DNA from 3 places in the Parasutterella sp. St.1A3 genome. Region 2 is predicted to be linked to each of the others. Evidence: predicted binding sites of a transcription regulator. Region 2 holds the regulator's gene; each other region holds the start of a gene.
What was found. Region 2 encodes sigma-54, which starts transcription at its own class of promoters, with help from an activator protein. Its sites were predicted from a motif close to TGGCANGNAANCTGCTTT; they were not measured.
Positions count from the first base shown of each region.

Region 1: a site for sigma-54 is predicted at 1,332-1,349, ahead of AC6I1F_RS11185 (P-II family nitrogen regulator). Genes of this name have one in related genera too.
Region 3: a site for sigma-54 is predicted at 1,212-1,229, ahead of glnA (type I glutamate--ammonia ligase). Genes of this name have one in related genera too.

Region 1 covers NZ_BAAGFK010000001.1:2,417,211-2,419,481, forward strand. The annotation lists gene AC6I1F_RS11180 (ammonium transporter) at 1-950, opposite strand, end outside; gene AC6I1F_RS11185 (P-II family nitrogen regulator) at 947-1,285, opposite strand; gene AC6I1F_RS11190 (dihydrofolate reductase family protein) at 1,593-2,271, shown strand, end outside.
Region 2 covers NZ_BAAGFK010000001.1:126,229-128,499, forward strand. The annotation lists gene hprK (HPr(Ser) kinase/phosphatase) at 1-87, opposite strand, end outside; gene AC6I1F_RS00615 (PTS sugar transporter subunit IIA) at 94-579, opposite strand; gene rpoN (RNA polymerase factor sigma-54) at 623-1,960, opposite strand; gene lptB (LPS export ABC transporter ATP-binding protein) at 1,966-2,271, opposite strand, start outside.
Region 3 covers NZ_BAAGFK010000001.1:851,466-853,736, forward strand. The annotation lists gene hemW (radical SAM family heme chaperone HemW) at 1-1,077, shown strand, start outside; gene glnA (type I glutamate--ammonia ligase) at 1,283-2,271, shown strand, end outside.

The sequences.
Region 1 (2,271 bases), 2.3 Mb from region 2:
CCGAAATAGCACACGAAACCTCCGCAGATGCCGATTAAGAGAGCTGCCATCGGTTCTACAAAGCCTGAGGCCGGAGTAATCGCCACGAGCCCGGCGATTGCACCCGAAATCGCGCCAAGAACGGTGAAGCGGCGATTCTGGACATACTCACAGGCCATCCAAGTAAGCGCCGCAGCCGCCGCGGCAATCTGAGAAACCACAATCGCCATTACCGCTCTTTCATCCGCAGCCAAACCGCTTCCGCCATTAAAGCCGAACCAGCCGATCCAGAGGAAGCAGGCGCCGACTAATGCAATGATGAGGTTGTGCGGCGCCATCGCCTCCCGTCCGTAACCAACACGCTTGCCAAGAACAATACAGGCGACCAGACCCGCGACGCCGGCATTGATATGAACAACCGTACCGCCCGCATAATCAAGTGCTCCCGCCAAAGCAAGCCAGCCGTCCGGTCCCCATACCCAATGACAGACCGGCACATAGCAAAAGAGCGACCAAAGAACCATGAATAGAAACAGCGCGGAGAATTTCATTCGTTCGGCAAAGGCGCCGCACATCAGCGCAGGCGTCAGAATCGCAAATGTCATCTGAAAAATCATAAACAGCATTTCGGGAATGGAGCCGTGCATCGTTTTAATGCCGATTCCTTTCAGAAATACCTGATCTAAACCGCCGATAAAGAAACTTCCTTCTGTAAATGCAAGTGAGTAACCGCACACATACCAAACAATGGTGCATGCGCAGCAAATCGCAAAACTCTGCATCGCGACCGAAAGTACATTCTTTTTACGGACCATGCCGGCGTAAAAGAGTGCAATGCCCGGGATTGTCATAAATAGCACCAGCGTGGTCGCAACCAGCATCCAGGACACATCCGCGGCATTCATCGCTGTTTCTTCTGCCATTACCGCGGGGCTTGAAAGAAGCATTAGAGAGAAAATCAAGCATTTCATATCGCAGCCTCCCCGGTTTCACTTGTACGGATTCTGATGATTTCTTCAAGCGGCAGAACAAATATTTTTCCGTCGCCGATTTTTCCTGTGTAGGCGGCTTTGGAAATCGCCTCCGAGGCAAGATCCAAAAGATTGTCCGGCACTGCGGCCATAATCTGCATCTTCGGCAGAAAATCCACCACATATTCGGCGCCTCGATACAGTTCCGTGTGTCCTTTCTGACGGCCGAATCCTTTGACCTCCGAGACGGTCATACCGGTAATACCGATATCGGTCAGCGCTTCGCGCACCTCGTCGAGTTTGAACGGCTTAATCACCGCAATGATGAGTTTCATAATTTCTCCTGATGGTTATAGTTTCCCGTAAGGGCTTAACCACTCACACGCATAAACCGTGCCAACTCAGGAAAGACTGAAAATCAGGAGCTTTTTTCTTTCTTAGAAATATTTCTCAACAAATCACACTGAAAAGACGCACCATCCTGGCGCTCAATGCCGTAAAAAGACCGATCTCAGCGTTTTTTTCTCTTCCTTTATGAACCTATTTGGAGCATACTAAGGATAGGGATCTGCCCCGCAGTTCCTAGCCGGAATTGCTTATCTTGTAGGTCCTGCGCAATCAAGCATATTGAGGAGACCGAAAATGAAAATTACCTGCCACATGATCATGTCCGCCGACGGACGTCTCTTATCTAAATATTGGAGCCCCCTTTATAACGACGCTTGCGGCGTCGGCGATGTTTACGAAGCGACCGCTGCCAAGATGCCCGCTGACGGATGGATCGTAGGCCGCAACACGATGGCCGAATATGGTGAGGATCTGATCGAAGAACGCGAACCGATGGAAGGTCCGAAGACCATGCACACCATGACTTTCGTCGGCAAACGCGAAGGCCGCCCGCTCGCAGTCGTTTTTGACGTTCAGGGACGCCTCCATTACAAATCCCCGACCCTTCCGAGCGGCGAACATATCGTCGCGATTTTGGGCAGCCATGTCACACGCGCTTATCAGAAAGAACTTGAAGACGTAGGCGTCTCTTACATCATGCGCACGCCCGGCACTAAGAAAGAAGAAACCGAAAGTGCATTAAAACATCTTGAATCCGACTTCAATGCCAAGCATCTCCTCCTTGAAGGCGGCGCCCTTACCTGCGGTACATTCATCGGTATGGGCCTTGTAGACGAACTGAGCCTGATTATTTATCCGGGACTCGACGGAAACAGCGCTCATCCTTCTGTTATCGAATGCCGTACCGAAGAGCCGTCTCCTCTCAAAAACAATCGCCTCGAGCTGATTGATTGTGAAACCGTAGGTTCCGGTT
Region 2 (2,271 bases):
CGAATCTCCCGCATGAGACTGGCCGTAGAGCCAGTTGAAATCAAACTTTCGCTTGCAGAGGGTGAAGAGCTGCTGATAAGTTGCCATAAAAATCTAACTCTCACGTTTATCCGATTCGTACTTCTCAGCGCACCATTTATTCAGAGCTTCGCAAAATTTTTCCGAAGTGTTGGCCTGAGATAATTTTGTTCGGATGGATTCGTCGGAAAAAATTTCCGCGGCGCCGGCCAGAAGTTCAAGATGTTCGCTGCAGGCTTCTTCCGGAGCCAAGAGAAAGAACAGACTGTGCGTCGGTTCTTCTCCGGCGCGGGCGGGTTCGAGCTGCCCGTGCAGCCGGATGAAAAGGGCGCATGGCTGACTTAGGTTTGGAAGGCGGCAGTGCGGCAGAGAAATTCCGTAGCCGAGATAAGTAGAGCCAAGCTTTTCCCGCGCGATGAGTGCGTCGAACACCTCCTTGCGATCCAGTCGGTAAATCAGCGACAGAGCTTGAGCGGCTTGTTCGAATACACGTTTCTTACTGCTCGGTGAAATACCAAGCAGAATATTTTCGGGCTTTAGAAGCAGGCACAGTGCATTCATAATGCGTCACTCGATTTGATCAATCAGTTATTGTAAACGTGAATCAGCGAATTTTTTTACGCTGAGAAGCCGGTGCGATTCCAAGTGCATCGCGATATTTAGCGACCGTTCTCCGTGCGGCGGAGAACCCTCGCTCAGAGAGAAACTCGGTGATCTTCGCGTCTGAGAGTGGCTTAGAAGGATTTTCAGAGGCGATAAGTCTTGCAATTTCGTTTTTGACTGCGATTGATGAAACCGCTTCATTGGAGTTACCGATTTGCGAAGAGAAGAAATATTTCAGCTCAAAGACGCCTCTTGCGCACTGCAGGTATTTTCCTGAAACGACTCTGGAGACGGTTGACTCGTGCAGCTCAAGTTCGTCTGCAATTTGGCGAAGGACCAAAGGGCGCATGCAGAGCGGTCCGGATTCAAAAAAATCGGATTGCCGCCGCACGAGCGCCTGAGTGACGCGAAGCAGTGTGATACGCCTATGTTCGATGTTTTTGATCAGCTCGGATGCTTCATGGAGTCTGTCTTTCCACAGCTGGTCATGACAGCTGTCGGTGACGGCCTCAGCATAAATTCGGTTAAGCCTGACTTTCGGCAGCGAAGCATCGATCAGTTCGGCGCACCAGCCTTCGCCTGTCTTGCGAACAAGAATTTCCGGAGTGACATAGTTAATAGAATCCGTTGAAAATTCTGAGGCAGGATGCGGTGTTAGAGCGGCAATCAGGCGAACAGCCTCTTCCAGCTCCTTGGATGCGCATCCGAGGAGCGGGCGAATTTTATCGAAACTTCGTTTCGCGAGCAGCTCCAAATGCTCTTGGACGATTTGAGAGGCCAGCGCGCAGATTACCGGATCAGACTGCATTGACAATCTGCGATGATTCAGCTGGATTAGCAGAGATTCTTTGTAGTCGCGGGCACCAATTCCGGAGGGCTCGAAACTCTGCAGCAGTTTCAAAGCGGCCTTCCAATCGGAGAGCCTGATTTCAGCCGGCATCTTTGCCTCCTCTGCGAGCCGTTCAATAGGCGCGGAAAGGAAACCGTTGTCGTCCAATGAGCCGATAAGCCAGGCAAGAAGACTTTTTTCTTTATCCGAGAGAGAAAGACAGCCGACTTGCCGCAGTAAATGCTCAGCCAGACTTTCCGGATGTTCTTTTCCCTCCCAGGGTTCCTGATCGGAGGCGGTGCCTTCCCAGCGCAGCTGCTGATCCGAGTCGAAACTGTCGGCAGCCTCTTCACTCGTATCGGAGACTTCAAGCAGGGGGTTTTGATCAATTGCTTCGTTAATGAGCTGTGTCAGCTCAGCGGTTGAAAGCTGAAGGATGGATATGGCCTGTCTCAGTTCCGGCGTAAGCGCCATGCGCTGAGACTGCTGCAGTGAAAGCGTCTGAGCCATAGCTCCTACATAGAGAAATTATCGCCGAGGTATGCGTTGCGCACGAGCGGATTTTCCACGATTGCCTCAGGTTTTCCGCTGGCTAGTACGCTTCCGTCGCTGATGATATAGGCGTGGTCGCAGATGCCGAGTGTTTCGCGTACGTTATGGTCGGTAATGAGGACGCCGATGCCGCGTTCTTTTAAGTAGTGAACGATGCGCTGGATTTCGATAACTGCGATCGGGTCTACGCCGGCGAACGGCTCATCGAGAAGAATAAATCTCGGTCTTGCGGCGAGCGCTCGGGCAATTTCCGTACGGCGTCTTTCTCC
Region 3 (2,271 bases), 730 kb from region 2:
TGTGACTTTAATTCACACGGGGTCAAAGGCGAAATACCGGAGCAGCGCTACACCGAGGCGATCTGTCGTTCCATGCGCGAACAAGCGCAGTTTGCTGCAGACAGACCTCTGGAAACCGTCTTCTTCGGAGGCGGCACGCCCTCTCTGATGTTGGCAGAGTCTCTGGAGAAAATTCTGGCCTGCGCTGATGAGACCTTCGGACTGGTGAGCGGTGCGGAGATTACGCTTGAATCCAATCCGGGAACATTTGAACTCGCTAAATTCAAAGACTTTAAATCAGCCGGCGTCAATCGGCTTTCTCTTGGCGTGCAGAGCTTTGAAGATCAAAAGCTTCGCTCGCTCGGCCGCGTGCACAATGCTCGGGAAGCCAAGGAAGCGGCGCTCGGAGTGCGCGAAATTTTTGACAACTTTAATCTCGACCTGATGTTCGGTCTGCCGAATCAAAGCTTGGAAGATCTCAAACAGGAACTGGCCTTTATCGCGCAGATTGATCCGCCGCATCTGTCCTATTACCAGCTGACTCTGGAGCCGAATACTTATTTTGCTAAATATCCGCCCGAAGGAATTCCTAATGAAGACACACTCGAGGATATGACCGAACTTATCGCGCAGTACACGACCGATCTCGCGCTTGAGCATTACGAGGTATCCGCATATGCCAAAAGCGGTCATCGGTGCCGGCATAACCTGAATTACTGGGGTTTCGGAGACTATCTTGCGGTCGGTCCGGGAGCGCACGGCAAGTACAGCCACGATAAAGAGATTCATCGCTTTTATAACTACAGGGATCCGGCGCGCTGGCTCCTCTGTCAGAACCGCGGAGAATCATTTGTCTCGCATACTGAAAAAGTTCCTTCTGAGGCGATTCCGTTTGAATTCATGCTGAACGTACTCAGACTTCGGGATGGGGTGCCGAGAGATTATTGGGAGCAGCGGGCGTTTGTCAGCTGGTCTGAAGTCGAACCCGTTTGGCGAGTCCTTGAAAAGGACGGACTTGTTGAAGATCCTAAAAAGCGTATTTTCTGTACCGAAAAAGGGTGGCGGTACCTGAATGAGGTGCTGGAAGCTTTTTTGTGATGCACTAAATAACTGCGCATCAAAAAAGTGCAGAAAAATCCGCATAAAGCACCAAAAAAGTGCATTATGGTGGAGATTTTCCAAAAACAGGAATAGACGCAGGGGAGCGGGCGTGATTTTTAGCGCGTCTTTTTTGGCACGCTTCTTGCTTATTCACCGGTGAAAACCAATTTATTCTTAGTTCTACCGATCTAAAGGAGATATCATGGCTAAGTCCATAGAAGATGTCATGCAGATGCTGACAGAAAACGACGTTAAGTTCGTTGACCTTCGATTTACAGATTTTATAGGCAAAGAGCAGCACGTTTCCGTTCCGGTGTCCGCTTTTGATGAAGACAAATTTGAGGAAGGCCATGCTTTTGACGGCTCTTCCATTACCGGCTGGAAGGGCATCGAAGCGAGCGACATGCTGCTGATGCCGCAGCCCTCAAGCGCACGCATGGATCCTTTTGCCGACGAAGGGCAGGAAACCCTGATCCTGACCTGCAGTGTTGTCGAACCTGCGACCGGCAAAGGCTATGACAGAGACCCGCGCAGCATCGCCAATCGCGCTGAAGCCTATCTGAAGAGCACCGGCATCGGCGATACCGCGTTCTTCGGCCCCGAACCCGAATTCTTTATTTTCAACGGCGTCAGCTGGGGCTGTGATATGAACCGCAGCTTCTTCAAGATCGAGTCCGATGAGGGCTTCTGGTCGAATGCCGACTCAATGGACGGCGCAAACGGCGGCCATCGTCCCAGAGTCAAAGGCGGCTATTTCCCGGTTGCTCCGGTGGATTCTTTAAACAGTGTCCGCGCCAGTATGTGCCTGCTTCTTGAACAGCAGGGTGTTCCCGTTGAGGTCCACCACCATGAAGTCGGCGGATGCGGTCAGTGCGAAATCGGCACCCTGTTCAGCACACTTACCGAAAGAGCCGACTGGACTCAGATTCTCAAGTACACCGTTTGGAACGTCGCGGCCGCCTACGGTATGACAGCAACCTTCATGCCCAAACCCGTCGTTGGCGATAACGGCTCCGGCATGCATGTTCATCAGTCCATTTGGAAGGACGGCAAGAACCTCTTCGCAGGCAACGGTTATGCAGGTCTCTCTGATCTCGCCCTTTATTACATCGGCGGCGTGATCAAACATGCCCGGGCTCTGAACGCGATTACCAATCCGACCACCAACAGCTATCGTCGTTTGGTTCCGGG